DNA from 2 places in the Ensifer sp. SL37 genome. Region 2 is predicted to be linked to the other one. Evidence: riboswitches for the same ligand, from Rfam matches in the RefSeq annotation. Region 2 holds a riboswitch; the other holds the start of a gene.
The links. Region 2 has a riboswitch for FMN ahead of OVA00_RS25500 (6,7-dimethyl-8-ribityllumazine synthase). Riboswitches for the same ligand answer to the same signal wherever they lie in the genome.
Positions count from the first base shown of each region.

Region 1: another riboswitch for FMN. It lies ahead of OVA00_RS12160 (DMT family transporter); the one in region 2 lies ahead of OVA00_RS25500 (6,7-dimethyl-8-ribityllumazine synthase).

Region 1 covers NZ_JAPPRN010000006.1:21,823-36,674, forward strand. Annotated here, with positions in the region: tRNA gene OVA00_RS12115 (tRNA-Asp) at 12-88, opposite strand; tRNA gene OVA00_RS12120 (tRNA-Asp) at 165-241, opposite strand; tRNA gene OVA00_RS12125 (tRNA-Val) at 700-775, shown strand; gene OVA00_RS12130 ((R)-mandelonitrile lyase) at 1,001-1,399, opposite strand; gene OVA00_RS12135 (ATP-binding protein) at 1,487-4,942, opposite strand; gene OVA00_RS12140 (metallophosphoesterase family protein) at 4,942-6,222, opposite strand; gene OVA00_RS12145 (HAMP domain-containing methyl-accepting chemotaxis protein) at 6,602-8,440, shown strand; gene OVA00_RS12150 (MarR family winged helix-turn-helix transcriptional regulator) at 8,669-9,145, shown strand; gene OVA00_RS12155 (esterase-like activity of phytase family protein) at 9,241-11,448, opposite strand; gene OVA00_RS12160 (DMT family transporter) at 11,516-12,430, opposite strand; FMN riboswitch at 12,518-12,700, opposite strand; gene hupB (DNA-binding protein HupB) at 12,825-13,100, opposite strand; gene lon (endopeptidase La) at 13,321-14,852, opposite strand, start outside.
Region 2 covers NZ_JAPPRN010000006.1:2,761,295-2,776,146, forward strand. Annotated here, with positions in the region: gene OVA00_RS25465 (FGGY-family carbohydrate kinase) at 1-860, shown strand, start outside; gene OVA00_RS25470 (TIGR01459 family HAD-type hydrolase) at 857-1,708, shown strand; gene OVA00_RS25475 (sugar phosphate isomerase/epimerase family protein) at 1,723-2,661, shown strand; gene OVA00_RS25480 (DeoR/GlpR family DNA-binding transcription regulator) at 2,762-3,541, shown strand; gene OVA00_RS25485 (triose-phosphate isomerase) at 3,538-4,305, shown strand; gene derI (D-erythrulose-4-phosphate isomerase) at 4,348-4,791, shown strand; gene OVA00_RS25495 (low temperature requirement protein A) at 5,003-6,286, shown strand; gene OVA00_RS25500 (6,7-dimethyl-8-ribityllumazine synthase) at 6,665-7,138, opposite strand; FMN riboswitch at 7,232-7,381, opposite strand; gene OVA00_RS25505 (ABC transporter ATP-binding protein) at 7,504-8,565, opposite strand; gene OVA00_RS25510 (ABC transporter permease) at 8,577-9,359, opposite strand; gene OVA00_RS25515 (ABC transporter permease) at 9,356-10,237, opposite strand; gene OVA00_RS25520 (ABC transporter substrate-binding protein) at 10,421-11,527, opposite strand; gene OVA00_RS25525 (MurR/RpiR family transcriptional regulator) at 11,732-12,610, opposite strand; gene OVA00_RS25530 (N-formylglutamate amidohydrolase) at 12,786-13,559, shown strand; gene OVA00_RS25535 (amino acid permease) at 13,673-14,852, shown strand, end outside.

The DNA.
Region 1 (14,852 bases), 2.7 Mb from region 2:
GAGAGAAGAAATGGCGCGAGTGACGGGGCTCGAACCCGCGACCTCCGGCGTGACAGGCCGGCACTCTAACCGACTGAGCTACACCCGCGCATGATGACCGCGAACGGTCATTAGTACCACCATCGGCCCTCGTTGAGAACGCCTAGGCAAATCCAGATCAAGAGTGGCGCGAGTGACGGGGCTCGAACCCGCGACCTCCGGCGTGACAGGCCGGCACTCTAACCGACTGAGCTACACCCGCATCATCTTGACTTGGTTGAGGCGTTTCCGCCCCGCATCGAGCAGCAGCGCCGTTCGATGAGCGGCTAACTAAGCGGTTCGGATTGGGGTGTCAAGCGTGTTTGAAGACAAATCCGTGACGGAATGAAAATTGATCCACAGGGCGATAAAAGGATCGAAATCGGAATGGACCAATGGCGCCTGCCGCCACCGGCCCGCCGTCACCTATCCCAACACGCACTCGTCGATGCGCGTACACGGAGGCTGATTCCGAATTGCCTCCCCTCCCTCACCCGTTCGCCGTTACCGAGGCGCCGTCCGCGCATTTTGTCCACAAGCACGAAGCCCGCAGTTTCAGGGTGTCGCGCAACCGCCAACAAAAAAAATCATAAAAACGATACAAATGCTCTTGCGGTTTTTTTCGGTTACGCCTAGATCACGGCCACCGACGCGGCGGACTGATCCGGTCCAAACGCGGAAGGGCGATTAGCTCAGTTGGTAGAGCGCCTCGTTTACACCGAGGATGTCGGGAGTTCGAGTCTCTCATCGCCCACCATTTTCTCCCACAGAAAATCATCACCAAATCTGCTCAAATTGCTGTTCGCGTTATCGCGTGCCGTTTGCGATAGGCCTGCCGCTTCGAATTGCTTTGGCTTTAGAGCTCAGCCGTCAACGGTCGGGAATCAGGGATTCGGCGGCCTCGATCGCGATACCCGCCACCGTCAGCCTCGCCGGAGCAGCAAACCCGCCATATCCCAACGTATCGATAGGCCCACCAGCGCTACCCGCCGCGATACTGCTCGTCGCTGACATGCTCCAGCCAATCCACAGCCTTGCCGTCGAGCGCTTCCTGAATCGCAAGATGCACCATGGCCGTATCGGGTGCTGCACCGTGCCAGTGCTTTTCGCCCGGCGGGAACCAGACGACATCGCCCATACGAATCTCTTGCACGGGGCCACCCCAGCTTTGCACGAGACCACGGCCGGAGGTGACAACCAGGGTCTGGCCGAGCGGGTGCGTATGCCAGGCCGTCCGAGCGCCGGGTTCGAAGGTGACGCTGACAGCGCGGACGCGCGCCGGGTCTGCGGCCTCGATCACCGGGTCCTGGCGTACCGTGCCAGTGAAGTATTCCGCCGGGGCGCGCATCGAAGGTCTCGATCCACCGGGTATGATGTCCATATCTCGTTCCTCCGATTTTCGTGTGTGGCGCTCGTCGTCAGCGAAAGTGCGCTACGGCGGACAGGCCCAACCTCGCCCGCGAGCCTATCATAACCTGTGGATTGTCACAGTCGGACAGGCCTCACGGGCGATCTCGCAAAGATGCTCGTGGTGCGTCAGATAGATCACCTGGCCGACGCGGGCCATTTCTGCCATCTGCTCGAAGGCGCGGCCGGCGCGGCCGTCGTCGAAGGTCTCCATGATGTCGTCGGCGATGAAGGGCAGCGATTCGCGCGCGGCTGCGATTTCGTGATAGCCGGCGATTCTGAGCGCCAGATAGAGCTGAAAGCGCGTGCCCTTGGAGAGATCCTTGGCAAGCTTCGACCCGCCGGCCGACGCATTGGCGATCAGGAACTCCTGTCCCCGGTCGGACTGCGCCGACAGGCCGGAATATTCTCCGCCGCTGATCCGGCTGAAGGTCTCCGACGCGCGCCGCATCATTACGCTGCGATGCCGCTCGCGGAAAAGCCGGAGCGCGGTCTCGGCGGCGATGACGCCGGCGCGAAGCCGCAGATAGGCAAGCGCCTTGTTTTCGATGTCGAGCAGCAACGTCCGCCGCTTCTGTTCGAGTTCTGCGACCGTGTCGCCGCCTTCGACAGCCGCGAGCGCCTTTTCTCTTTCCCGCATCTCCGTATGCAGTTCACTGACGTCGCGGTCGCTTTGTTCGAGTGCGGCATCCAGCCGTGCCAGCTCCAGCCGCACCGCCGTGTCATCGAGTTCCGCGAGCAAAGCCTCCGCCTGCGTGCTCTCGGCGACATCAAGGCGGGAGGCAAGATCCGCCTCCGATTCGGCGATGCGTTCACGCAGGCGCTGCTGTTCCCGGCCGGCCTCGAATAGCTGCGCGGCCTCATCGAGCGTTTCGCAGTCGAAGAATTCAAGCACCTGCCGCCTGCGCGCCACATGGAGCTCCCGCTTCGCACAGGCGACACGCCGCTCTTCCTCCAGGCGGGCGATTTCGGCGAGGAAGGTTGCGCGGCGATCCGAAAGCCGCTGCGCCTCGGCGGCGCGCGTCTTCAACGTCATGTAGGTCGTCAGTGTGTCATCAGCGGCCGTCCCGCAGGCAAGCTCGGCAATGGCGCGGTCGAATTCAACCTGGTCCTTGCGCATGCCGGCGATGCGATATTCGAGGTCGGCCTTGCGCTGCGTCAGCTTATCGAGCTCCTGCAGGATCGCCAGCATCGGACCGGTCTGCTCTGGCGTCAGCGGTTCGCTCCGCGCGGCCAGCCAGCTTTTGGCAAGAAGTTCCGACCATTGTTCTTGCCACGCGTCCATCGCGTCTTCAGCCAGATCGAGCGCCGACTGCCGGCTTTCCAGAAGCGTTCGCGCCCGCTTTGCCGCCTCACGGGCTGCGTTGCGGGCGCCCTCCAGCGCACGCGCCTGCGACACCGCCTGCTCGGCGGCAAGGAGAAGGTTGTCGAGCCGCTCCGGCAGGCGTCCGCCGATATCTATAGCCGCAAGCTCCTCGCGCAAGCTGGCAATCGCTTCGGCCTCCTCGGAATGGGCGCGATCGAAATCCTGGCGCGCCGCGCGCAAATGCGCGCGCAGGTCCAGCGCCGCAAGCCGTGTGGTCAGCCAAGGCTCCAGTTGCGTCAGACGCATCACGCTAGGTAAGCCGCAGGCCAAGACGGCTGTTGCCAACACCTGCGCTTGCGTCGTCGCGTCGGCCAGAAATTGCTCCTCCTGCCGACGCAGCGTCGCGATGCGGGCACGCCGCTCGGCGATCGACAGCGACAAGCCGCGCATGTCGGCAAGCTGCGCCGTGTCCGCAAGGCGTCGCGCGGAAACCTCGTCGTCTTCGCTCATCACCTGCTCGAAGGCAGTGGCCGTTTCCAGAGCAAGCTCCGCCTTGTGCTGGCGCCACGCTTCATTGCGGCGCTGACGCAGTGCTGAGGCCGAGAAATCGTCCATCGTGCCGCCAACGGCGGACAGCCCGGCCAGCCGCGCCTCGTCCCCCGCCAGCAACTCCTGCTCGGCAGCGATGCGGTCGACGACTCGCAAATGCCGCTCCTCCTGGCTGGCAGCCGCCCTGTGCCAGGTCTCCAGCGTTGCCGGCGACGGAACGTCGAGCGCGAGAAGATCATCGGCTGTTCCGGCAAAGGGCCTCAGCAGCACGAGCTTGTCGGCGAGTTCCGCATCCAGCCGGTCGATGGCCTGTTGCGCCGCCTGCTTGCGCAGGACGAAGTCACTGCGCCGCAACAGCGACAGCTTTTCGGCAAGCCCGGAGACGTCCGCTGCCCCCTGCTCTTCGAGCCGCAGCAAATCGCCTTCAGCGTCCCGATCCGCTTCGACGGCGCTCTGCAGCTCCAGGCGCGCCGAAGCGACACGCTCGACGAGGGCCGAGTGCCGGCGCGCCAAATCCTGAAGCTGCGCGCCGGTCCCGGCCGCAAGTAAAAGCGACGCGGGATCGCGGTCGGCCGGTTCGCCGAGCCGCAACAGGCAGCCAAGAATTTCTGCCCCGGTCCGCGCCAGATCCTCCAATCGAGACGGCATGTCGCGCGCCGCGGTGACATAACGCGCATCAAGCGCGGTTTCCTGAAGCGCGGTCAGGCGCTCGATCAGGCAGAGGCCTTCCTTGTCGAGCGGCATTTCCTCGAGCGCATCGCGGCGATGCTGCATCTCGCTGTCGATCTGTCGTAGCCTGATCTCGGTCTCCGCCTCCTGGCGCCGAAGCGCCGGCAGTTCACTCGCCCACTCCGCTGGCGGTACCGGCAGCGGCGGAGCGCCCGCCAGTTCCGCACGGAGGGCGCGAAGCCTGCCGAAATGGGGCAACGCTTCGACCTCGGCTTTCAGGCGGGCCCGCGCCAGCCGCAACTCGGCTCGACGCGTGATCGCTTCGTCGTGGCGTTCACGCGCCTGCGTCAGCGTCTTGCGCAGCGCCGCATATTCGCGTGCATTGATATCGAGCGCATTGCGTTCGACCCTCAGGGCCTCAAGCTCGCCTTTCAGTTCCGCAAGCTGATGCTTGCGCGCCTGTGGCCGGTAGAAGCCGTCGGCCTGCCCGCGCAGGGCCGCAAGGATCGCCGTGCTGTCCGGCAGGCCCGAGCTCGCCGAAAACAGCAGTGACCCGAGTTCGCCCTCGCTTTTCAGGATCGCCTCGCCGCCCTTCTCGATGCTCTCGTCGTCCAGCGAGAACATCATCTGGTAGGTGTCGCGATCGATCGCGCCGAGCGCTCCGGAAAACGTGTTGTCGGGCAAGGGCTGGTCGTCGAGGCCGACCAGTGAATTCGTCTTTCTCTTGATGCGGAAGACCCGATCGCTGCGGCCGGCCGCTTCGATCGTGCCGCCCACGCGCATCGTCTGGTAAGGGTGCAGGAAGCCGTAGGGGCTCGAATGCTCGATGCCGAAGAGTAGGTCGAGAAAACCGGAAAACAGAGTCGATTTTCCAGCCTCGTTCGGGCCGTAGACGATGTGGAGGTCGGGAGTGCCGGGCACGCCATCGCCGAAGTCAAGGCGACGATCGGTAAACTTGCCGTAGCGGACGAGATCGAGCGCGCTGATCCGCATCAGTGGCCACCCTCGCCGGCGCCACCGCCATGAAGATGGGCGAGCACCTCGGCGGTTCCCGACACACCGGCTTCAAACGCCAGCCGCGCGACCGCCTCTTCGTCCGGCGCCAGCGATTGGCGAAGCTCGGGCGGAAGCTGTTGCAGGACGTCTTCCACGGCCGCCAGCACGTCCTGGCGAAACCCGTGCGCCGGCAAGACGTCCGCTTCGACGAGCGCCGCCAGCTCTTCGACGGGATCGAGCATGGCGCCCGGTTTTTCGGTCCGGGCGTTGCCGCAGGTGAGTTCGACCTTCTCGATCCAGCAGCCGGCGATGCCGGCGGCAATGTTGTCGATCTCCGCCCGCAACAGGTCCGCGTCACGGCGAAGGCGCCAGGCCAAGGGCGTCGCGCCGGCGAGCGTCAGACGCAGGATGACGTTCTCTGCCGCCGCTTCACCACAGGTGCGCGAAAGCGCCTGCCTGACGGCATCGAGCATGTCGCGCCATTCCGTGATGCCCGTCAGATCGACACGAAGGCGTTCGAAGCTGGCGATGCCGATCGCCCGCTCGGCAAGACTGACATGGCCGTCGTCGTCGACCGTGACGAACGACACGCTCTTCACGCCGACTTCATTGATGTCGCGACCCTGCGGCATACCCGGCATGACGATGAAGGGCTCCGCCGCGTGGACCTGCCGCTGGTGGATGTGGCCGAGTGCCCAGTAATCGAAGCCATGGGCAACGAGATCGGCGACGCTGCAGGGGGCATAGAGATCGTGACCCGCGGCACCTGCGAGGCTCGTGTGCAGCATGCCGATGTTCACCGCGCCGGGCACCGGCGGCTGGAAGGCCGGAAGCAGGCTTTCGGGCGCATGCGGGCTGGCGAAGCTTACGCCGTGCACATAGACGTCGCGACCGCTTGCCAGCGTCTTGGCGACCACCGCCTTTGCCCTGCCCTTGAAGACGTGGGCGGATGGCGGCAGGGTCAGTTCATTGGTGACCTGCGACTGGGCGTCGTGGTTGCCGCGGATGATGAAGACGCGGATGCCGTGTTCATCCAGCCGGCGCAGTTCCCGCCCGAGAAACAGGGCCGTGTTCATCGACGTCTGGCTGCCGTCATATAGATCGCCGGCAATCAGCAGGGCATCGGCCTCTTCGGCGATGCAGAGATCGACGATCTTGACCATAGCCTGCCGCGACGCCCCGCGCACGATCTCTGCGAGGTCGGCATTTCTAAGGGCGAGGCTGCGGAGAGGCGAATCGAGATGCAGGTCTGCGGTATGGACGAAACGGAAGGGCATGGCCGACCATGGCCGTCCCGCCACCGCCCGTCAATCAGCCGTCACACGTCATCCACTTGCGAAATGCGCAGGCTACCGGCAAGCATATTTCAGCCTGCTGAAGTAAAGGCGGCGCTAATACAAATGCGGTTGGCGGCGCTTGTTAACATCGTCTGTTCAAGACATCGCGGCGCTACCTGCAAATATCAGATTATACTCACTTTAATCGATTAGGGCTTTTGTAACATCTTGTTCGATAGGTTTGCCCCGGCTGCGTTTCAAGCGCGTCCAGGCACCGGAATGATTCCTGCTTCGGCTATCCGCTCCGTCATGACGATCAAGAGCCGGAATGACTTAATTCAAGTACAGTTTTACGGACGGCCGTCCTTCCGGGGGTACCATGTCACGGCTCAAGATTTCCCACACGCTTATTGCCCTTTTCCTCGTGGTCGCCGTTATCGTCTCGGCGCTTGCCGTTTCATCTCTCGGCGGCATCAAGATGATGAACGAGCGCAACAACGAGATCGCCACCACCTGGCTACCGCGCGTCTCGCTTTCACGCGCGCTCGAAACGCAGCTTTCCGATACCCGCATGGCGTTTGCCCGCCATCTGATTTCCCTGACGCCGTTTGAAAAGAAGGCAGCGGAAAAGGTCATCGGTGAGACCGTCGCAGGCTTCAACAAGCTCGCCGACGAATATTCGAGCCTGATGGTCACCGATGCCGACAAGGCGGCGCTCGACAATGTCCGGACTGCCTATCAGGCCTATCTCTCCGTCGCCGAAGGCATGGTCAAGCTCTCCAACAACCTCGAGAACATGAAGGCGCAGAGCGTCTTCAAGGTCGAGATGCGCGAGACCGAAGGCAAGGTCGACGAGGCGATCAAGGAAATGCGGGCGCTGAACCTCGCCGGCGCGGATGCCGCCGTTGCCGCAAGCTCGGCCACGCATGACCAGATCCGCATGATCGAGATCGGCGTCATCGCCCTTGCCGCCGTCATCGTGCTCGGCGCCATCCTCTATGCCGTGCGCGGCATCGCTCGCCCGATCCAGATCATCACCCGCTCGATGGCACGCCTTGCCGAAGGTGACACCGACAGCAGCATCCCCTATGGCGCCCGCAAGGACGAAATCGGCGAGATGGCCCGTGCAGTCGAGGTCTTCCGCCAGGCGGCGATCGCCAATCAGCATCTCGAAGCCGACGCCCAGACACAGCGCGCCAAGGCGGAAGCCGAGCGTCTGCGCGTGACGGAAGAAGCGGAAGCAGCAGCCCAGCGCCGCCTTCAGGAAGCCACCGCCGGTCTTGCGAGCGGCCTGCGCCGCCTTGCTTCGGGCGATCTCGCCTTCCAGCTCAACGAACCCTTCTCGCCCGATTTCGAGCAACTGCGTCACGACCTGAACCAGGCTGTCGCCCAGCTCGCCGACACGCTTGCCGCCGTCTCGTCAGCATCGGGCAACATCGACAGCGGTGCCCGTGAAGTCAGCCAGAGCGCCGACGACCTGTCGCGCCGGACCGAGCAGCAGGCAGCGTCGCTGGAAGAAACGGCGGCAGCACTCGACCAGATCACCGTCAATGTCGGCAATTCGTCAAAGCGCACCCACGAGGCCCGCAGCGTTGCCGGCCAGGCCAACGAAAGTGCCCGCAAGTCTGGCGCGATCGTGTCGGGCGCAGTCGATGCGATGGGCCGCATCGAGCATTCGTCGAGCCAGATCTCCAACATCATCGGCGTCATCGACGAGATCGCTTTCCAGACCAACCTGCTGGCGCTCAACGCCGGCGTCGAAGCAGCGCGTGCCGGTGATGCCGGTAAGGGTTTCGCCGTCGTCGCCCAGGAAGTGCGCGAGCTTGCCCAGCGCTCGGCCAACGCGGCCAAGGAGATCAAGGATCTGATCCGCAACTCCGCCGTTGAAGTCGAAAGCGGCGTCCGTCTCGTGCGCGAAACCGGCGAGGCTCTGCGCACGATCGAAGGCTTCATCGTCACGATCAACCAGCATATGGACGCGATCGCCGTCTCGGCACAGGAACAGTCCGCCGGGCTCTCCGAGGTCAATACGGCAGTCAACCAGATGGACCAGGTCACCCAGCAGAACGCGGCGATGGTCGAGGAAGCCAATGCGGCAAGCGCGACGCTTGCCCAGGAAGCCGGCCGTCTGCGCGAACTGATCGCGCGCTTCACGCTCGCCGAGGCTGGCGGTCACGGCTACGCCCAGTCGACCAACGGCGCGCGCTGGGCCGCCTGATCGCGATCGGAGGCGACGCGCAAGTCGTGTGACGCGCAAACGGTCGCCTGTCGCGAGAATTTCTTGCCGCATCAAGTGAAACGGCCGCCAGAAATGGCGGCCGTTTCTTTGTCGGCGATGGAGTTACCGTGAAACGCCGGAGGTTTGTGTCGACAAATGCGGCAATTATAACTATCACTAATGTTACTGCCATTTCACATGGCACCTCATGAAATTCCAGCGACGATCATGAAGAAGACATTTGAAGTTTCCGATAGACTGTTCGAGCTTTACCACCGGGTTCACCGGCTGGTGAACGAATCGATGACCGAGGAAGGCGTGTCGCTGGCGCGCAGCAAGTTCCTCTTCTTCCTCAGCAAGCTCGGCCCCTGTCGTTCGACCGACATCGCCTGTGCGCTGAACTTCGCGCCGCGCACCGTCACCGAAGCGATCGACGGCCTGGAGCGTGACCGCCTGGTCATGCGCAAGCCCGATCCTGAAGACCGGCGCGCCAAGATCGTCTCGATCACCGAAACGGGCCGCGTCGTACTGGAAGCCGCAGAGCATCCGCGCAAGCAGCTGCTCGAGGAGATCTTCTCGGCCCTCGACGACGAAGAACTCGACGCGCTCTTTGATATCGTCGGCAAGCTGGTCGACCGGACGGACGAGATCCGTAAGCGCAAGGATGAGGCCGAAGAGGCAGCGCAGATCGCGATCGCCCGCTAGGAGCGTTCTCGCTCGTCGCAAATCACAAGTGCCGAAACAGAAAGAGGCCGGGACGTCATGTCCCGGCCTCTCCCGTTTTCTCCGGGCGGTAACGCTTACATCGCGTTGATGGCGCCAATGGAGAAGAACAGGGTTTCGCCAGAGGAGTCGTCGACGCCGTCATTGTCGGTGACGACATAGCCGTTGCCGGCGGCATCGACGGTGAAGCCTTCGACCTTGTCGACGACGTAGCCATTCAGCGCCTTCAGTTCCGGAATGAGGTCACGAACCTCTTCCTTCTTGACGACGGGCAGTTCACCGCCAAGGGCAGCTGGCTTCAGTTCCGAGAGCGCAACGCGATAGATCGTCTTCAGCTTGGCAGCCTGACCGATCAGGTTGTCGCGCTCGATGACATAGGCATAGTCGCCGTGGACGGAAATTTCCGACAGACCAACCCAGCCGTCACCGGCCTTTTCGAGTGGGTAGCGCACGGCGCCCCATTCTTCGCTCTTCAGGTTGTAGGAGACGAGCTTGACGAAGCCCTTCTCGTCATCCTTCCATTCGCGCTGAACCGCCATCCACAGCGTCTGCTCGTCGCCTTCGCCTACAACGGTGATGCCTTCGAAGCCAAAGCGGGTTTCGCCGGCACGCAGCGCTTCCGGCAGGGCGATTTCCTTCTTGATCTCGCCCTTCTTGTTCACGTGGAAGATCGCGTGGCTGTAGAGCTTGTCGGAGTTGCCTTCCGACGCAAGCCAGAAGCCCCCTTCCCCGTCATTGGCGATGCCTTCGATGTCGAGCTTCTGCGCCGGTGCGCCATCGCGGGTGATGGCGAGCGCTTCGGTGATCAGCGCCGGCTTCTGGGTGGCGTCGATGGTGAAGATCGTGGGCTGCGACGAGTAGACCGAATCGTTGACGGCGCGCAGGAAGCCGGGCTTGTCGGCGACGGCAGCGAGACCGGAGAGTGCGCCGAAGCCGATCGGCAGGCCATCCTTCTCGGCGGAGCGGATCTGCGGATAGACCGCTTCGCCCTCGGCACGCTCATAGATCATCACGTGCGAGCGCGCGCCGCCGTCCTCGACGAGATCGACTTCGTTTGCGGTCGCAAAGAGATTGCGCGCGGGGATCGCGACGGCGCCTTCCGGCGAGATGCCCGACGGCAGGAGCTGCAGCAGCTCAGGCTCGGCGCCCGTATCCTTGTAGACGCCGACGATCGAGGCACGCTCGGACAGAACGAAGAACAGGTTGTCGTCACCGAACTTCGCCGCTTCCAGGCCCTCGGGCTCAACGCCCTTGGCCGAAGAGCGCTTCTCCGGATAGTGGCCGATGGCGGCAATCGCATGCTCCAAGCTCGCGCCCGATTCGAAGAGCACCTTGCCGGTGGTGTCGAAGATCGTGAAACCGCGCGAACCGCCTTCATAGTCGCCTTCGTTGGCAACAACGATGCGGTTGTCGTCGAGCCACTTCACCGCGTCGGGCTCGCGCTTGCGGCCCGGCTGCTCGTCCTTGAAGGCAATCGCGCCGTTGCGCTTGGTGTCGATGTTCTTGAGGTCGACCGTGCCGGCAGAGAAATGCGTCTTCACCGTTCCTGTCTTGCCGTCGATGATGACGATGTGGTTGTTCTCCTGCAGCGTCAGCGCGATCTCGTCCTTGCCGTTGAAGGAAACGAATTCCGGCTCCGGGTCTTCACCGGCGATTTCGGCAAGACCGGTCAGCGTCACGCGCTTCAGCGAACCGCAATCGGCAACACCATCCTTCAAAGACAAGATGACGAGGTCGCCGGCCGGCATCTGCGGGATCTTGCCGTCGTTCAGCTCTTCATCGCGCTCGTTCTCGATGGCGATGGCCGCCAGCGTGCGGTCCTTGTTGACGGCGATCGAATCCGGCTGGCCGCCGAGATCGCAGGTCGCATCGACTTTCTTCGAGGCCAGATCGACGATCGCAAGAAGCCCCGAAGGCTTGACGTAGCTTTCGCGCGTGTTGACCGCGACGAGTGCCTTTGCACCGGCGATGGTGACCGAGGTCGGCTCTCCTTCAAAAGAGACCGTGCCGGCTGCCTTCGGCGCCTTGGCATCGGTGATGTCGATCAGGCCGACGCGCTTGCCGGGGCTGTCGGAATAGACAAGCGTGTTGCCGTCTTCGCTGGCCGTGATGATTTCGGCAGATGTCGGCGCCTTGCGCGCATCGCCTTCCGGCAGGTTATCGGCAACAGCAAAGGATGCAATGCGGTTGAAGACGGGCTCGGCCGCCGCAGGAAATGCTGCGGATGCAAGAAGAACGGCCGCAAGCGCGGTCACGCGCGAAGTGATGGTCATGAAATCCCCCATGTGCGAACACTGAAAACATGGGGGTTCTGCGCGATGCCGATGACAGCCGAATGACAACGCTTGGGTTTTACACCGTTCCGGTTGCAGGCGCGGCGCGCTCGCGCCGCATCTCGTTGCGCATGATGAACAGCGAGGCGCCAAGGATCAGCACTGCGCCGACCCAAAGATATCCTGTCGGCGCGTAACCGAAGACCAGCCAGCCCGCAAAGACGTTAAGCGGCAGCTTCAGATCGTCGAAGGGCTGCACGTAGGCAGCGTCGGCAACAGTATAGGCGAGCGTCAGCAGATATTGTGCGACTACGGTCAGTATCCCGGCGAGAAGCAGGAAGCCGAGTGCTGTCCCATCCGGCATGGTGAAGCCGGCCGAAAGCGCGATGGCGCCGTTGATCGGCGTCAGAAGCACAAGCAGCCATACGGTGATCGTTTCGGGGCGCTCGATACTTGTGAGGCTCTTGGTGATGAGCGACGAAGCGCCCCACAACAGCGCCGATAGGATCGGCAAAAGGGCGGCCCAGCTGAAGCTGTCCGACCACGGTTCGAGAATGATCATCGCCCCGGCGAAACCGACTGCGGTCGCGGCCCAACGCGCCGCGCCGACGCGTTCGCCGAGAAACAGGCGGGCGCCGAGGATGATGAAGAACGGCGAGGTCATGACCAGCGCGATCGCCTGCCAGATCGGCACGTGCGCCAGACCGGAGACCCAGGCCCCCACACCGAAGGCGGCCAACACCACGCGCGCGACGTGACGCCAGGGATAGTCGGTGCGCATGGCCGACAGCCCGACGCGTCGCAGAAACGGCAGTGAGAAGAGGAAGGCGAAGGCATATTGCCAGAACGCCATGGCGGTGGCTGGAAAACCGAGCTTCATCGTCAGCCATTGGGTGACGACATTGAGGCCGGCGAAAGCGATCCCGGCCAACACCATGAAGCCGGCTCCGGCCATGGCGCGCGAGGAGGAAAAGCCGAGGGAAGTCTGATTCATGTCATGCACCCTGAAAGCGGACCAAACACAAATCAGGACGCATGAGCGCACGGCACGACGCCGGGCATCCCTGCCCTTCGTGCCAGCGACCATTCTCTTTCATCCGGACTATGACCGTCGGCTCCGGAGTTGCACCGGATCTGCTGACCCTCTCCCCAAAAATCGAGGAAAGGCGCTCGCGGGCTTGGGCCACCTTCGCGCGTCTCCAAGACGCCGCGCTGTCATGCCCTTACCGCCGGTGGGGACTTTCACCCCGCCCTGAGAATGGGCAAGCCCTAGAGCAAATGACGGACACCCGCAAGGGCTGCCCCCAAAATGCGAAAGGGTCCGGCTTGCGCCGAACCCTCGAATACCTGGACTGCCGGCCTCGTGTCCGGCCGCCAAGCAAATCTCATCAGCCGTTGACGGCATCCTTCAGGCCCTTGCCGGCCGTGAACTTCGGCACGTTGCGTGCCGGGATGTCAACTTCCGCACCCGTGGACGGGTTACGGCCCTTCGAGGCTTCGCGGCGCGAAACCGAGAAGTTGCCGAAGCCGACCAGGCGAATGTCGCCGCCGTTCTTCAGCTCAGCCTGGATGGTCTCGAAAACTGCATCAACTGCAGAAGATGCGTCGGTCTTGGAAAGTCCGGCCTTCTCAGCAACGGCAGACACGAGCTCATTTTTGTTCATGTTTCCACCCCTTTCAGATTGGTTCGAAACGACTGTGTTTTAAGGCGCGGCGGCTTGCGCTTCGCCCGCGTCTTGCCTTTCCCAATTGCGCCTAATCCCTTGGAATGCAAGGCTTGCAGGGCGCTTTTACAACAAAAAAGACCGGCCAATGGCCGGTCTTCCCAATTTTTCTGCAAAATGAGCGCCGCGCGAGCCGGCTGCACCCATTTTCAAGCCCCCGTCAGTGGGCGACGGAGGAGCCTGCTTCGTCCTGCGAATCAACCGGTGCTACGGTTGCCGGCTCGTTTGCCGGGTCCCAATCGATCGGTTCCGGCATGCGCACCAGAGCGTGTTCGAGCACTTCGCCCACCCGCGAAACCGGGATGATTTCGAGCGCGTTCTTCACGTTGTCCGGGATCTCGGCGAGATCCTTGGCGTTCTCTTCCGGGATCAGCACCTTCTTGATGCCGCCCCGCAGCGCTGCCAGGAGCTTCTCTTTCAGACCGCCGATCGGCAGCACGCGGCCGCGCAGCGTGATCTCGCCTGTCATTGCAACATCCTTGGAGATCGGGATGCCGGTCATGATCGACACGATCGTGGTTGCCATGGCGACGCCGGCCGAAGGGCCATCCTTCGGCGTCGCACCTTCCGGTACGTGCACGTGGATGTCACGCTTGTCGAACAGCGGCGGTTCGATGCCGAAGTCGATTGCGCGCGAGCGGACATAAGAAGCCGCCGCGGAAATCGATTCCTTCATCACGTCGCGCAGGTTGCCGGTGACGGTCATGCGGCCCTTGCCGGGCATCATGACGCCTTCGATCGTCAGAAGCTCGCCGCCGACCTCAGTCCATGCGAGACCGGTGACAACACCGATCTGATCGTCACGTTCGGCTTCGCCGTGGCGGAAGCGCGGAACGCCCAGATAGTCGTTGATGTTGGCAGCGTTCACTTCGACCTTCTTGGCCTTGCCCTTGATGATCTCGGTCACGGCCTTGCGGGCGAGCTTCATCAACTCGCGTTCGAAGTTACGCACACCGGCTTCGCGGGTGTAGGTCTGGATGACCGCCATCAGCGCGCCGTCTGTGACCGAGAATTCCTTCGGCTGCAGCGCGTGGTCGCGGATCGCCTTCGGCAGCAGATGCCGCTTGGCGATTTCCAGCTTTTCCTCTTCCGTGTAGCCGGCGATGCGGATCACTTCCATGCGGTCCATCAACGGCGCCGGGATATTCAGCGTGTTGGCGGTGGTGATGAACATCACGTTGGACAGGTCGTATTCGACCTCCAGGTAGTGGTCCATGAAGGTCGAGTTCTGTTCCGGATCCAGCACCTCGAGCAGCGCCGACGACGGATCGCCGCGGAAGTCCTGGCCCATCTTGTCGATTTCGTCGAGCAGGAACAGCGGATTGGACCGCTTCGCCTTCTTCATCGACTGAACGACCTTGCCCGGCATCGAGCCGATATAGGTGCGGCGGTGGCCACGGATCTCGGCTTCGTCACGAACGCCGCCCAGCGCCATGCGCACATATTCGCGGCCGGTCGCCTTGGCGATCGACTTGGCGAGCGAGGTCTTGCCGACGCCCGGAGGGCCGACGAGGCACAGGATGGGGCCCTTGATCTTGGTCGAACGCGCCTGCACGGCGAGATACTCGACGATGCGCTCCTTGACCTTGTCGAGGCCGAAATGATCGACGTTGAGCACTTCCTCGGCATGGTTCAGGTCGGTCTTGATCTTCGACTTCTTGCCCCAGGGCAGGCCGAGCAGCCAATCCAGGT
Region 2 (14,852 bases):
GGGTGATCCATCAGGCCGATTGGCTGGCCGGGCATTTCACCGGGCTCTACGATGTCTCCGACGAGAACAATGCGTTGAAGACCGGCTACGATCCCGTGTCGCGGTCCTGGCCGGATTGGATGGAAAAGACCGGTGCCCGCGTCGAACTGCTGCCGGATGTGCTGCCGGCTGGTGCGCCGATCGCGACGATCTCGCCGGAAGCGGCCGGAGCCTTCGGGCTTTCAAGCGAGGTGGTGGTCGTTGCCGGCACCACGGACGGATGCGCCTCGTTTCTCGCCACTGGCGCCGATCAGCCGGGCGACGGCGTCAGCGCGCTCGGCACGACGCTGACAGTGAAGATGCTGTCCGACCGTCCGCTGTTTGCGCCGGAATACGGGCTCTACAGTCACCGCATCGGCGAGATGTGGCTCGCCGGCGGGGCGTCCAATACGGGCGGGGTGGTGCTGGCCGAGCATTTCTCGCCGGAGCGGATCGCTGCACTTTCGGCCGGGATCGATCCGGCCGTCGACACCGGGCTCGATTATTATCCGCTGGTGAAGCCCGGCGAGCGCTTCCCAATCGCCGATCCGGATTTCGCCCCGCGCATGAGCCCGCGGCCGGCCGATGACGCGACCTTCCTCAAGGCAATCTTCGAGGGCATCGCCGGCGTCGAGAGCCTCGCCTATCAGCGGCTGGCGTCGCTTGGCGGACCGGGGCTCCGATCGCTTCGCAGTGTCGGCGGCGGCGCCAAGAACGCGGCCTGGAGCGCGATCCGGGCGCGCAAGCTCGGCGTGCCGTTCCTGCCGGTCCTGTCCGAGGAGGCGGCGGCCGGCACGGCACGGCTGGCGCTGGCCGGTGCCAGAAAGGCTGGTGTGCTGTGACGTTTGCTCAAACGACCGCGATCGCGGGACTTGGCGAGATTGCCGATCGCTACGACGCCTTCCTGATCGATCAGTTCGGCGTGCTGCGCGATGGCCGCGGGCCCTATCCGGGTGCGGCCGAAACGCTGGTCAAGCTGAAGGATGCGGGAAAGCGCATCATCATCCTCTCGAATTCCGGCAAGCGCTCGGCGGAAAACGACCGTCGCCTCGTCGATCTCAGTTTCGTCGCGGGGAGCTGGGATTGGTTCCTGACCTCGGGCGAGGTCGCCTGGCAGATTCTCAGGCGGGAGGGCGAGGGTGCCACCGGTGGGCGGCGCAAGTGCCTGCTGATCAGTCGCGACGGTGACCTCTCGCCGCTGACGGGGTTAGACCTCGAACGCACGACCAGTGGTGCCGATGCCGATTTCGTGCTGCTCGCCGCGAGCGAGGGCGATGTCCATCCGCTTTCCCACTACGAGGCGCTTTTGGCGCCGGCCGCCAGACGCGGCGTGCCCTGTCTGTGCACCAATCCGGACAAGGTGATGCTGACCAAGGAAGGTACCGCCTTCGGCGCCGGGCGTATCGCCGAGCTCTACGAAGAGCTTGGCGGCAGTGTGCGCTGGATCGGCAAGCCCTTTGCCGACATCTATGCAGCCGCGCTGGAATTCCTCGGCCATCCGGATCCAGCGCGTGTCTGCGCGATCGGCGACAGCATCGAGCATGACATTGCCGGTGCCGCGAGCGCGGGACTTCGCTCGATACTGGTGACGACGGGGATCCTGGAGCGCGCCTCGGACGCGGAGCGCCGCAAGCTCTTTGCCGAACACGGCGCCAACCCCGATTTCATCCTTCCGAAATTTCTCTGGTAGCCGGGAGTAAGGTCGTGGCCTTCACGCTGTCGCTCAACACCAATCCGCTGGTCAACCGCTTCGCCGAGCCTGACGACCTGATCGACACGATCGCCGAGCAGATCCGCATCGGCTACGTCCAGCTCACCCACGAGTTCGTCAATCCCGGCTGGCCGGCGGCAACGATCGCCAAGACCGTCAGGCAGTTTCGTCGGGCGCTCGACCGTACCGGCGTGAAGATCACCTCCGGCATGACCGGCCCCTATGGTCGGCTCAATCATTTCGGCCATCCGGACCCGGATGTCAGGCGCTACTATGTCGACTGGTTCAAGACTTTCGCCGATATCTCCGCCGAACTTGGCGCCTCGGGCATGGGCACGCAGTTCGCGATCTTCACGCTTCGCGATTACGACGACCCGTCGCGGCGCGAGGCGATGATGCGGATCGCCATCGATTGCTGGCGCGAAGTTGCCGAGCACGGCAAGGCGGCCGGGCTCTCCTATGTCTTCTGGGAGCCAATGTCGGTCGGGCGCGAGTTCGGCCACACGATCGAGGAATGCCGTGCGCTCGACCGGCGGCTCGCCGAAGCCCATTTGCCGATCCCGATGAAGATGATGGTCGATATCGACCACGGCGACGTCACCTCCGACAACCCCAACGACATCGATCCCTATGCCTGGGCGGCGGCTTTCCCTGAGCGCTCGCCGATCATCCACATCAAGCAATCCTCGATGAACAAGGGCGGCCATTGGCCGTTCACCGCCGCCTATAACCGCGACGGCCGCATCACGCCGGAGAAGCTGATCGGCGCAGTCAAGGCCGGTGGCGGCACCGACAACGAGATCTGCTTGGAGCTTTCCTTCCGCGAACGCGAGCCGACGGACCACAACGTCGTCGAGATGATCCGGGAGTCGGTCGAATTCTGGGAGCCGCATATCGATACGGGCTTCAATCGCACAGAAAAATCACACTGAAAGATCACAAAATCACGTTATGCAAATTGAAATATCACAAATAGGTGTTATCTTCTCACGGTGAGCGTGGTTGAGGCTGCGCGTGATCGGGACCGAGACGATGAAGCCGGAAGACAGGCGACAGGCGATCATGGATGTGCTGATGGAGGCCGGAACGGCCTCCGTCGAAGACCTCTCCTTGCGCTTCGGCGTCAGCAAGATGACAGTGCATCGCGACCTCGACGACCTCGAGCAGGCGGGCCTCTTGCGCAAGGTCCATGGCGGCGCCTCGATCCAGTCGAGCCCGCAATTCGAAAGCGATTTCCGCTACCGCGAGAAGATCGCTATCTCCGAAAAGCGGCGGATCGCCGAACATGCGGCGAGCCTGATCGAGCCGGGGCAGAGCATCCTTATCGACGACAGTTCGACCACCGGCGCGATCGCTGATTGCATCCGCGACATCCGGCCGCTGACGGTCATCACCAACAACCTCGGCGTGATCACCAGCCTCGCGGGTGCTGCGGGCATCAACGTCATCGCGCTCGGCGGCCAATACAGCAAGAAGTTCAACGGCTTCTTCGGCATCGTCACCGACGAGGCGCTGCGGTCGTTGCGCGTCGATATCGCCTTTCTCTCGAGTTCTGCCATCGAAGGCACCACGGCCTTCCACCAGGACCAGGAGGTGGTGCAGGCCAAGCGCCTGATGGTGAAGGCGGCCAAGCGCAAATACCTTCTAGTGGACCACGACAAATTCGGGCGCTCTGCGCTCCATTTCCTGACCGGGCTCGATTCCTTCGACGCGGTGCTGACCGGCGCTGAAGTTTCGGCCGAACATGCCGCACCGCTCGAAGAGGCAGGCATCCGGCTGGTCAGGATCGACAATCTCAAGGAGAAAGCATGAGCAAGTCAGGCCTGTGGGTCGGCACCAGCTGGAAGATGAACAAGACGCTTGCCGAGGCGATGGTCTTTGCCGACGGCCTGGCGGCTGCCGACGCTTCGCGCGACGACCGCATCCAGCGCTTCGTCATTCCGCCGTTCACGGCCGTGCGTGAGGTCAAGGCGCGACTTTCCGGCACCAGCGTCAAGGTCGGCGCGCAAAACATGCATTGGGACGATGCCGGCGCCTGGACCGGCGAGGTGTCGCCGCCGATGCTTGCGGATTGCAACCTCGATGTGGTCGAGCTCGGCCACAGCGAGCGGCGCGAGCATTTCGGCGAGACCGACCGCACCGTCGGCCTGAAGACGGCAGCCGCCGTGCGCCATGGTCTGGTGCCGCTGATCTGCATCGGCGAGACGCTTTCCGAGCGCGAAGCGGGCGAGGCGGATCAGGTGCTGAAGCGCCAGGTCGAAGGCGCGCTGGCACTTCTCGAAGGCGCGGCGAAGAAGGCGACGATCCTGCTGGCCTACGAGCCGGTCTGGGCGATCGGCGTCAACGGCATTCCGGCGACGGCTGACTATGCCGACGAGCGCCACAAGCGCATCGCAGAGGTGGCGGAAGCCGCCCTCGGCCGTCGCGTTCCGGTGCTCTACGGCGGCAGCGTCAACCCCGGGAATTGCGAAGAACTGATCACCCAGGCGCATATCGACGGCCTCTTCATCGGCCGCTCCGCCTGGGACGTCACTGGCTATCTCGACATTCTGCAGCGTGTCGCCAAGGCGATCTGAGCCCCCGGCCGTTGCAGCTCAAGAAGAACGAAAGGAACAATCATGAAGATTGCAATCGGAGCCGACAGCGCCGGCAAGCCCCTGCTGGATGTCATTGCCGCCCATCTCGGTGGCCGCAGCGACGTGGAAGTCGTGGATCTCAGCCAGTCCGGCTTCTATGCGGACCTCGCACAGAACCTGGCGCAGCAGGTTGTCGAGGGCAAGCATGACCGCGGCATCCTGTTCTGCGGCACCGGCATCGGTGTATGCATCTCGGCCAACAAGGTGCCGGGCATCCGCGCGGCGCTGACGCACGACACCTATTCGGCCGAGCGGGCCGCCAAGTCGAACAACGCCCAGATCATCACCATGGGCGCCCGCGTCATCGGTCCGGAGCTGGCAAAGTCGATCGTCGACACCTGGCTCGCGTCCGAGTTCGACCCGAACGGCTCTTCGGCCGGCAATGTCGAGGCGATCAATCGCCTGGATGCCGCAAGAGCCGGTTGAGGAAAGGGGCGGGCGGCTTGCTGTCTGCATCCGGTTCCCGGTTCAAGCCCTACCTTATCTCGCGATGCCGTTGATCCTCCCTCAGGCATCGTGACGACACGCCCGGCAGCGATGCCGGGCGTTTTCATGTCCGGTCTCCCGCTTCGCCTTGACGAGGCTTCTGCAAATATTTGAATATTCTTGCGGATCGTCAATTGAAGGGCGTCGCCGCATGAGTGAAACCACCCCGACCGAACCGCATCAAAGCGCGCACCACCATGTGGCGCGCATGAGCGGCCGCGACACGCATGAACATCACAGGACGGCGACGACGCTCGAACTCTTGTTCGACCTGACCTTCGTCATCGCCTTTAGCCTGGCGGCTTCGCAGCTTGCTCATTTCCTGGCCGAAGGGCACTTCTTTTCCGGCCTCTTCGGCTTCGCGCTTGCGACCTTCTCCATCTGCTGGGCCTGGATCAATTTCAGCTGGTTTGCCTCCGCCTACGACACGGACGACTGGGTCTTCCGCATCGTCACCATGGTGCAGATGGTCGGCGTGCTGATCCTTGCAATCGGCCTGCCGCCAATGTTCGAATCGATCGACAAGGGTGAGCATCTCGACAACGGCATCATGGTGCTCGGCTATGTCGTCATGCGGGTGGCAATGCTCTTCCAATGGCTGCGCGCCAGCCGGCAGGACCCGGCACGACGGGATGCCTGCATGGCCTATGTCAAAGCAATCAGCCTCGCCCAGCTCGGCTGGGTCGTCCTGATCTTCTTCGATTTCTCGCTGCTGGTGACCTTCGTCATGGTCGTGGGGCTGACGGCGATCGAGATGCTCGGCCCCTATGTCGCCGAGATGCGCTACGGCGGAACGCCCTGGCATGCCCATCACATCGCCGAGCGCTACGGGCTGCTCGCGATCATTGCGCTTGGGGAAGGGGTGGTCGGCACGGTCGCCTCAATCTCCGCCGTGGTCGAAGGGCAGGGCTGGAACCTCGATGTCGCGCTCGTCTGCCTCGCCGGTACGGGGCTCACCTTCGGCATGTGGTGGATCTATTTTCTGCTGCCGAGCGCCGAGATCCTGCACCGGCACCGTCAAAAACGCTCCTTCGTCTGGGGCTACGGCCACATGCCGATCTTCGCCTCGATCGTCGCGACTGGCGCCGGCCTGCATGTGGCGGCCTATTACATCGAGCACAAGGCGCATATCGGCTCGGTCGCAACGGTGCTGACCGTTGCGGTGCCCGTCGCGTGCTACATCGGGCTGCTCTATGCGATGTACGCCTATCTTATGCAGCAGGTGGAGCGGTTGCATCTCTGGCTGCTCGCGGGCACGGCGGTGGTGCTGGCCGCGTCAGTGGTCGCGGCCATGGCCGGGCTCGACATGGCCAAGTGCCTGATCATCCTGATGCTCGCGCCCGTCGTCACCATCGTCGGCTACGAGGTGGCGGGGCACCGGCACCGCGTGGCGGCACTGGATCGCAGCCTGCGCAAGAACGAGGCTGCGCATTGATTTTGCGAGCCGAAACAGCGCGTTGCCGGCTCAAGCTGGTGAGCCGATTCAGGTGGTTCAGAGGTTGATTCAAGCGCAGCGTTCGGCGCTGTTCGCCCCTGCCGCTGCCCCCTCACGCTAACCTTCTCCCCGCGGCGGGGAGAGGGAACGAGAACGCAAGCTGCCTCGGAGTTTGTGATGGACCCGGGTGGAAGGCCGTTCTCGGTAGCCCCGGGGAGAGAGTTTGCGCGACAAGGGTGCCGCTTGTGTCCTTCTCCCCGCCCGCGGGGAGAAGGTGGCGGCAGGCCGGATGAGGGGCATTCCCCTCACCGGGCGGATGAAGGGCAAGACTTCACCGGGCGGATGAGGGGCAAGCCAACCTCAACCGCATCTCGCGGATCAGGCGTTGACGAGCGCCAGCTTGGCGCGGGCGTCGAGGATCTGGGCGCAGGCGTTGGCCGCCTCCGTACCCTTGGTAACGAAGTGCTCGCGGAAGAAGTCGATCAGCGGTTCGCTTTCCTGGAAATTGTGCGGCGTCAGTACGGCGGAAAGGACCGGGACATTGGTGTCGAGTTGCACGCGCATCATGCCGTCGAGCACGGTGCCGGCGACGAAATCGTGGCGGTAGATGCCGCCGTCGACGACGAAGGCGGTGCCGAGGATCGCGGCATAGCGGCCGGTCTTGGCCAGCGTCTGCGCATGCAGCGGGATTTCGAGCGCGCCGGGTACGTCGAAGATCTCGACGTCGGCTGCCGAGCCGCCAAGCTTCGTCCATTGCGTGACGAAGGCATCGACGCAGCGGTCGACGATATCGGCATGCCAGCGGGCACGAACGATCGCGATCTTGGCGGCGGGGTGGGAAAGAATGGTCATGGTCTCAAGCCTTTCAGGGTTTGGCGTTTTCCAATGATCCCGTCGGGCGAACATGCATGCGCGCGAGGTCCCGTCGCGGGGACCCACGTTGCTGCTTGCTCTCTTCCATCCGGACTGTGACCGTCGGCTCCGGATTCTGACCGGATCTGCTGACCCCCAGGGCGAAACCCTGAGGCGCTCGCGGGCTTCGGCCTTTCGGCCGCTACCGCCGGTGGGGAATTTCACCCCGCCCTGAGAACAACGCGACTATATAGCGCGACCGCGCGCGGTCAAACGCACGGTGCGACGAAAATGCCGGAAATCACGACAGATTTTTCCAGTGTTTGGAGCCATCGGAAGAAATCGTTCCGATGGCGTCAATCGGCCTACTCCCGAATGACCAGCAGGTCCTTGGCGGCAAAGCGCAGCGTGACATTGTCGCCGGAAACCGGCGGGGCCACACCCGGATTGTTGAACATGTCGAAGGAGATGACGTCGCCGCCGACGCGAAGGCGCGTGCGGATGACCGAGCCGAGGAAGCTCGTCGAGACGACCTCGCCGGAAAGCGACGTGTCGCCCGTGGCGCCCTCGGCGATCGAGCCCGCTTCGGGACGAAGCGCCAGCGAAATGCTGTCGCCGCCCTTCATGCCGGCAATCGGATCCTTCAGCGCGATCTGCTGGTTGCCGATCGTGACGGCACCCGCGGCCGGGTCCGCGACCTTGCCTTCGATGATGCTGAGCGTGCCGACGAAGGAGGCGACGAAACGCGTTGACGGCGTGTTGTAGATCTCGAAGGGGGTGCCGATCTGGTCGGCGCGGCCGGCATTCATGACGACGATGCGATCGGAGATCGACAGCGCTTCTTCCTGGTCATGGGTCACGAACACGGTGGTGATGCCGAGCTGTTGCTGGATCTGCCGGATTTCCTCGCGCAGCGACACGCGGATCTTGGCGTCGAGCGCCGACAGCGGCTCGTCGAGCAGCAGCACCTGCGGCTTGACCGCAATGGCGCGGGCAAGCGCAACGCGCTGCTGCTGGCCGCCGGAGAGCTGGTAGGGGAAGCGGTCCGCCAGGTGCTCGAGCTTGATCAGCCCGAGCATCTGCTTCACCCTCGCGTCGATCTCCGACTTGTCTGTACCTGCGACCTTGAGGCCGAAGGCGACGTTGTCATGCACGTTCATGTTGGGAAACAGCGCATAGGCCTGGAACACCATGCCGATGTTGCGCTGGTTGGGCTTCAGCGAGTTCTGGTCGCGGCCGTTGATGACGATCTTGCCGCTGGTCGGGCTTTCGAAGCCGGCGATCATGCGCAGGACCGTGGTCTTGCCGCAGCCCGATGGCCCGAGGAACGAGACGAACTCGCCCTTTTCGATGTCCATGTTGAAATCGTGCACGACGTGAACCGGGCCGAAGGACTTCTTGATGCTGGTGAGTGACAGGAAACTCATGGGTGCGGTCCTCAGGCCTTAGGAGGCGCGCTTTTTTGAAAGCGCGAGACGAGCTGGATGAGGCCGAGGCAGCCCCAGGTGATGCCGAATGCAATGACGGCGAGTGCGGCCGGTTCATAGGCGCGGTTGGCGCCCAGGAGCTGCATGTAGGGGCCGAAAGCCGGGCGGTTTAGCAGGGCCGCCATGGTGAACTCGCCGATGACGATGGCAAAGGTCAGGAAGGCGCCCGAGAGCACGGCGACGAGCACGTTCGGCAGGATGATCTTGGCAAGGATCGTCGTCCATCCGGCGCCGAGGCTTTGGGCGGCCTCGGTCAAGGTGGCGACGTCGATGGTGCGAAGGCCGGTGTCGACCGCGCGGTACATGTAGGGCAGCGCAAGCGTCGCATAGCCGAACATCAGAAGGATGTTGGTGCCGGTGAGCGAGCCCGTCAACGGCAGCCAGCTCGAGGTGTTGTAGAGCCGGATGTAGCCGAAGACGATGACGATCGCTGGGATGACCAGCGGCAGCAGCGTGATGAACTCGATGACGGGGCGCAGCCGCGGCAGCTTGAGGCGGACCCAGTAGGCTGTCGGCACGACGAGGAGAACACCGAAGAGGATGGTGAACAAGGCCTGCAGCACCGAATAGGTGAAGGTCTCCTGGAAGCGCGGGTCGGCGAAGACCTTCTGGTAAGCGTCGAAGGAGTATTCGCCGCGGCGCATCTTCAAGGAGAAGTTGGTCATGCCGATGAGCGGCAGGGTGAAATAGAGGAGGCCGAAAACGAGGGCTCCCCAGGCCCAGATCTTCTTCATTTCAGCCACCTTTCGCTGCGGCTGCGCAGCCAGATGTAGATCGCGTTGGCGATACCGGTGACGACGATCATGCCGAAGGCGAGCGCGTAACCGAGATGCGGGTTGCCGAGCACGTCGCCGCGGATCTGGGCAAAGAGCAGGATCGGCACGATCGAGAGCGACGAGCCGGTGAGTGCGATCGCGGTCGCAACGGCGCCGAAGGCATTGGCGAACAGCAGCGCCAGCGTGCCGAGCAGCGACGGAAGCAGGATCGGGAAGGCGACCATGCGCCAGTATTGCAGGCCGGTGGCGCCGAGGATCTCGGCGGCCTCGCGCCATTCGCGCTTCAGGCCGTCGAGTGCCGGCGTGATGATCAGGATCATCAGCGGGATCTGGAAGAACAGATAGGTGACCGTCAGCCCCCAGAAGGACAGCAGGTTGAAGCCGAGCATCCGGAGGTCGAGCCCGAAGTTCGAGCGCAGGAAGACGGTGACGATGCCGACAGGTCCAAGCGTCGCGAGAAAGGCAAAGGCGAGCGGTACGCCGGCAAAGTTGGAGGCGACGCCGGAGAAGGTCAGGAGCGGTCCGCGGATCCCCTTCGGCAAGCCGCCGAAGACGATGGCGGACGCCATGGCAAAGCCGATCAGGCAGCCGAGAAGCGCCGAGGCGATGCTGATCTTGATGGAGATCCAGTAGGCAGCCAGAATCGAGGGCGTGAACAGGCCGCGGATGTTGTCGAGCGTGAAGCTGCCATCGGGCGTCTGAAACGCGCCGACCACGATCTTCATCGTCGGCAAAAGCAGGAACAGCGTCACGAAGGCGGCAAAGGGAAGAATGCCCAGCCAGTGAAGCGGTAGGCGACGCGCCGGCGGGCTGGCGTCGGGTTTAGCAGATGACATTCCGTTCGCGCCCCTGAAGCCGCGTTTTCCACGCGGGCGTTATCGATTGTTGCAAGCAAGAAGCGGGAAACCGACGAAGCCGCGCACGGCTCCCAGTTCTCGCTCCAAGGACTTGAATTTCTTACGAATAACCTATGCGCCCCGACCGGAAAACCGGTCGGGGCGACATGTCTGTGGAAAGGCTTACTGAACGTTCGCGCCGACGACGGAATCCCAGCCGCCGGTGACGGCAGCCTTGTTGGCGTCGACTTCTTCGAGCGTCGGGAAGTAGGCCTTCTCGTAAGCGGCTGCCGGCGGCAGGGCGTCGATCAGCTCCTGCGGAACCTTGCCGGCCTTGACCATGGCGTTGAAGCGGGTCGGGTGGCAGAAGCCCTTGAGCCAGCCGAGCTGACCTTCGTCGGAGTAGAGGTGCTCCATCCACAGCTTCGCTGCGTTCGGGTGCGGCGCGTAGGCGGAGATGCCCTGAACGTAGACGCCGGCGAGAACGCCGCTGGCCGGAACGACGACTTCGGTCGGCGGGTTGCCGTTGAGCGTCTTTGCCCAGCCGAGCGCGTTGTAGTCCCAGGCAACGACGATCGGGGTCGAGCCCTGGGCGAGCGTGCCCGACTTGCCGATAACCGGAACGAAGTTGCCGGCCTTGTTCAGTTCGGCGAAGTAGCCGAGACCAGCTTCACCGGCTTCCTTGCCGGACTTTGCACCCTTGGCGAGGCCAGCGGCGAGAACGCCGAGGATCGCCTGGTTCGAGGCGCGCGGGTCACCGGCGAGAGCAACCTGGCCGGCATATTCCGGCTTCAGCAGATCAGCCCAGTCCTTCGGTGCGTTCTGGACGAGGTCCTTGTTCACGAGGAAGGACATGACGCCGTAGTAGTCGCCGTACCAGTAGCCTTCGGCGTCCTTGACGCTGTCCGGGATCTCGTCCCAGGTGGAGACCTTGTAGGGCTGCAGCAGGCCTTCGGCCTTCATCTGCGGGCCGAAGGCGAGACCGACGTCGACGACGTCAGGAGCCTGCGGGCCCTTGTTGTCCTTGTTGGCCTTGACGGCTTCGACTTCGTCGGCCGAGCCTGCGTCCGGGTTCAGTTCGTTGACCTGGATTTCCGGATACTTGGCCTTGAAGGAGGCGATGACGTCGCCGTAGCCGCACCAGTCGTGGGGCAGGGCGACGGTCGTCAGCATGCCTTCCTTCTTGGCGGCTTCGATGAGCTCGGCGCTCGGTTCGGCAGCGGCGATTGCCGTCGTCGCCAGGAAAATGGCGGTGGAGAGCGAAAGCAGGCGTTGGGTTTTTGAAATCACTGGAGTTCTCCTTATGGGTTTAGTCAAATTCGTGGGGTTTCAGTCGATTTCGGCGAAGCTGTTAAAGAGATGCGATGAAAGTAATGTGACAGGGGTTTATCCGTTCGCGCCGCGTATGTCGTTGGAAGAACATTTCTTTTTTGGCTTCGGCGGGCCACTGTCGCATAACTGCATGAAATCCTGTGAACGTGTCGGCGAATTCTCCTAGACCGGTTTGCGAAAGATGCGGGTGGAATCGAACAGGCCCTCGAGCGTCTTCATCCGATCCCGGGTTTCGTCCCAGTTCGAACTCTGAACGGCCTCGATCAGGGCCTCGATCAAGAACAGGATGACGACGGAGCTGTCCCAGGCGGACGGCACCTCGATCTGCGAGCGAAACACCCTTGAGGCGGACTTGGCGACCGGCGAACTCCAGCGATCGGTAAAAAGGATGATCTCGACACCCCGCTCGCGGGCGGATTTGGCAAGCGTCACCATCTCCTGCTCGTAGCGGCGGATGTCGAAGAGAATCAGCACGTCGCCCTGGCGCATGTCGAGCACATAGTGCGGCCAGGCGCTGGCATTGGTGGCGATTTCGGTGACCCCCGGCCGAATGACCTGAAGGTGGGTGAAGAGATAATCGGCGAGCGAGCGGGTGATGCGGCCGCCGAGCAGATAGATGCTGCGCTTGCGGTCGGCGATCAGCGCGGCCGCCTCGTCGAATTCCTGCGGCTCGATCTGGGTCAGAGTCTCGCGTAGATTGCTGGTGATCGCGTCGGCAAAGCGGTTGAGCGTGTGGGTGCCGGGTGCATTGGCAGCCCAGCGGTCGTGCTTGGTGATCGGATTGGAAATCGTCGCTTCCAATTCCTGATGCAGCCTTGCCTGGAAATCCGGAAAACCGCGGAAACCGAGCTTCTGCACCATGCGGGCGACCGTCGGTGTCGAAACGCCGGCGTTCTCGGCAACCGTGGTGATCGAACCGAGTCCCGAAACGGGATAATTGTCGAGAAGCGTCTCTGCCAATTGCTTCTCCGCGCGGGTCAGCACGGTGAAGTGGGCGTTGATCACATCCGACACGGTGGTGGACGTCGCCTTGCTGCTCAAATTGTCTCCCCTGAACCGATCTTAAGCCGGTTTGTGACAGATTAAACATCGCTGTCACAATTGGAGTCAATCGCAATTTTGAAGAGATCGTTTCAGATTTTGATTGACATGCGTCATCCTCTGAAGAATTCTTTTCATTAACGAACGTCTAACGGGGCAAGAGGGGATGCCGGTGTTGACGCGACTTTTGACCGAAGCAGATGGCGATCCGGTTGCGATCGAGAACGCCGCAGGCAAGGGCGATATTGTGCTCGTCTGCGAGCATGCCTCGCGCCTCGTTCCCGAACGCCTGGGCACGCTTGGCCTCAGCGAACAGGCGCTCGAAAGTCATATTGCCTGGGACCCGGGTGCGCTTGCGGTTGCCAAGCTGCTCGCAACAAAGCTCGACGGGTCCCTGATCTACCAGCGCTTCTCCCGCCTTGCCTATGACTGCAACCGCCCGCCGGAAGCGGACGCGGCGATGCCTGCTGTCAGCGAGGTCTACGAGATCCCGGGAAACCGGACGATGTCGGCCGACGAGCGCCAGGCGCGGGTCGACGAGATCTATCGGCCGTTCCACGATGCCGTCGCCCGGTTCGTATCCGACCGCAAGGCCGCGGGACGCCCGCCTGTTCTCGTGACGATGCACAGTTTCACGCCCGTCTATTTCGGCAAGCCGCGCGCCGTCGAAGTCGGCGTTCTTCACGATGCCGACAGCCGGCTTGCCGACCATATGCTCGCGACCGCCACCAAGGGGCAGGTTGCCTACGACATCCGGCGCAACGAGCCCTATGGGCCGGCCGACGGCGTTACCCATAGCCTGATCGAATATGGCGTCCACAACGGGCTGCCGAATGTGATGATCGAGATCCGCAACGATCTCATTCGCAATGACATCGGCCAAAGGGTCATGGCCGATTACCTGGAAGGGCTGCTGCGCAAAGGCGCTGCGGCTGTTTCAGCACAATAAAAGACCCTGGGGAGCGGCGTTGCCGCGGTCCTGTTCCGGCCAGCCGGGGCAGGTGGTTGATGGGACCCTGCCGCAATGGGGCGGTGTGGTCTGAAGAAATCAGGGGAAGAAAAATGTCGGACTACAGTGATTCAGACAAAAAGCAGGACATGAGCGTCCTGCACTCGATGGGCTATGCCCAGGAGCTCGAGCGGCGCATGAGCCAGTTCTCGAACTTCGCGGTGTCGTTCTCGATCATCTGCATTCTTTCGGGCGGCATCAACTCGCTCGCCCAAGCGACCGCCGGCGCGGGGGGCGCCGCGATCGGCATCGGTTGGCCGCTTGGCTGCTTCATCTCCTTGGTTTTCGCCGTTGCCATGGCACAGATCAGCTCGGCCTATCCGACGGCGGGTGGCCTCTATCACTGGGGTTCGATCCTCGGCAACCGCTTCACCGGCTGGCTGACAGCATGGTTCAACCTGCTCGGTCTCGTCACCGTTCTCGGTGCGATCAACGTCGGCACCTATTATTTCTTCATGGGTTCCTTCGGCACGCCCTATTTCGGCCTCGCCGATACGACGCTGACGCGCATCGTCTTCCTGGCCATCATCACCGGCGGGCAGGCGCTGGTAAACCACATGGGCATCGGGCTGACAGCCAAGCTCACCGACTTTTCGGGCTACCTGATCTTCGCGACGTCGATCCTGCTGGCGCTCGTGTGCCTGGTCGCAGCCGACAGCTACGACATCGCCCGTCTCTTCACCTTCTCCAACTATTCCGGTGAAGCCGGCGGCAACGTGTGGCCTCAGACCTCGGGCACCTGGGTGTTCCTACTCGGCCTGCTCCTGCCGATCTACACGATCACCGGCTATGACGCTTCGGCGCACACCTCCGAAGAGACGGTCAAAGCCGCCCATTCGGTGCCGCGTGGCATGGTCTCGTCGGTGCTCTGGTCGGCGCTTTTCGGCTATATCATGCTGTGCTCGTTCGTGCTGATGATCCCGAACATGGACGAAGCCGCCAAGCAGGGCTGGAACGTGTTCTTCTGGGCAATGGATGAGCAGGTGCACCCCATCATCAAGGACATCCTCTATCTCGCCATCCTCGTCAGCCAGTGGCTGTGCGGCCTGGCAACGGTGACCTCGGTGTCGCGCATGATCTTCGCGTTTTCGCGTGACGGCGGCCTGCCGGCCTCCAAGGCGCTTGCCAAGGTGAGCCCGACCTACCGCACGCCGGTTGCCGCGATCTGGATCGGCTCGATCCTGTCGGTCCTGTTCGTCTGGGGCTCGTCGCTGGTCTCGATCGGCGAGACGC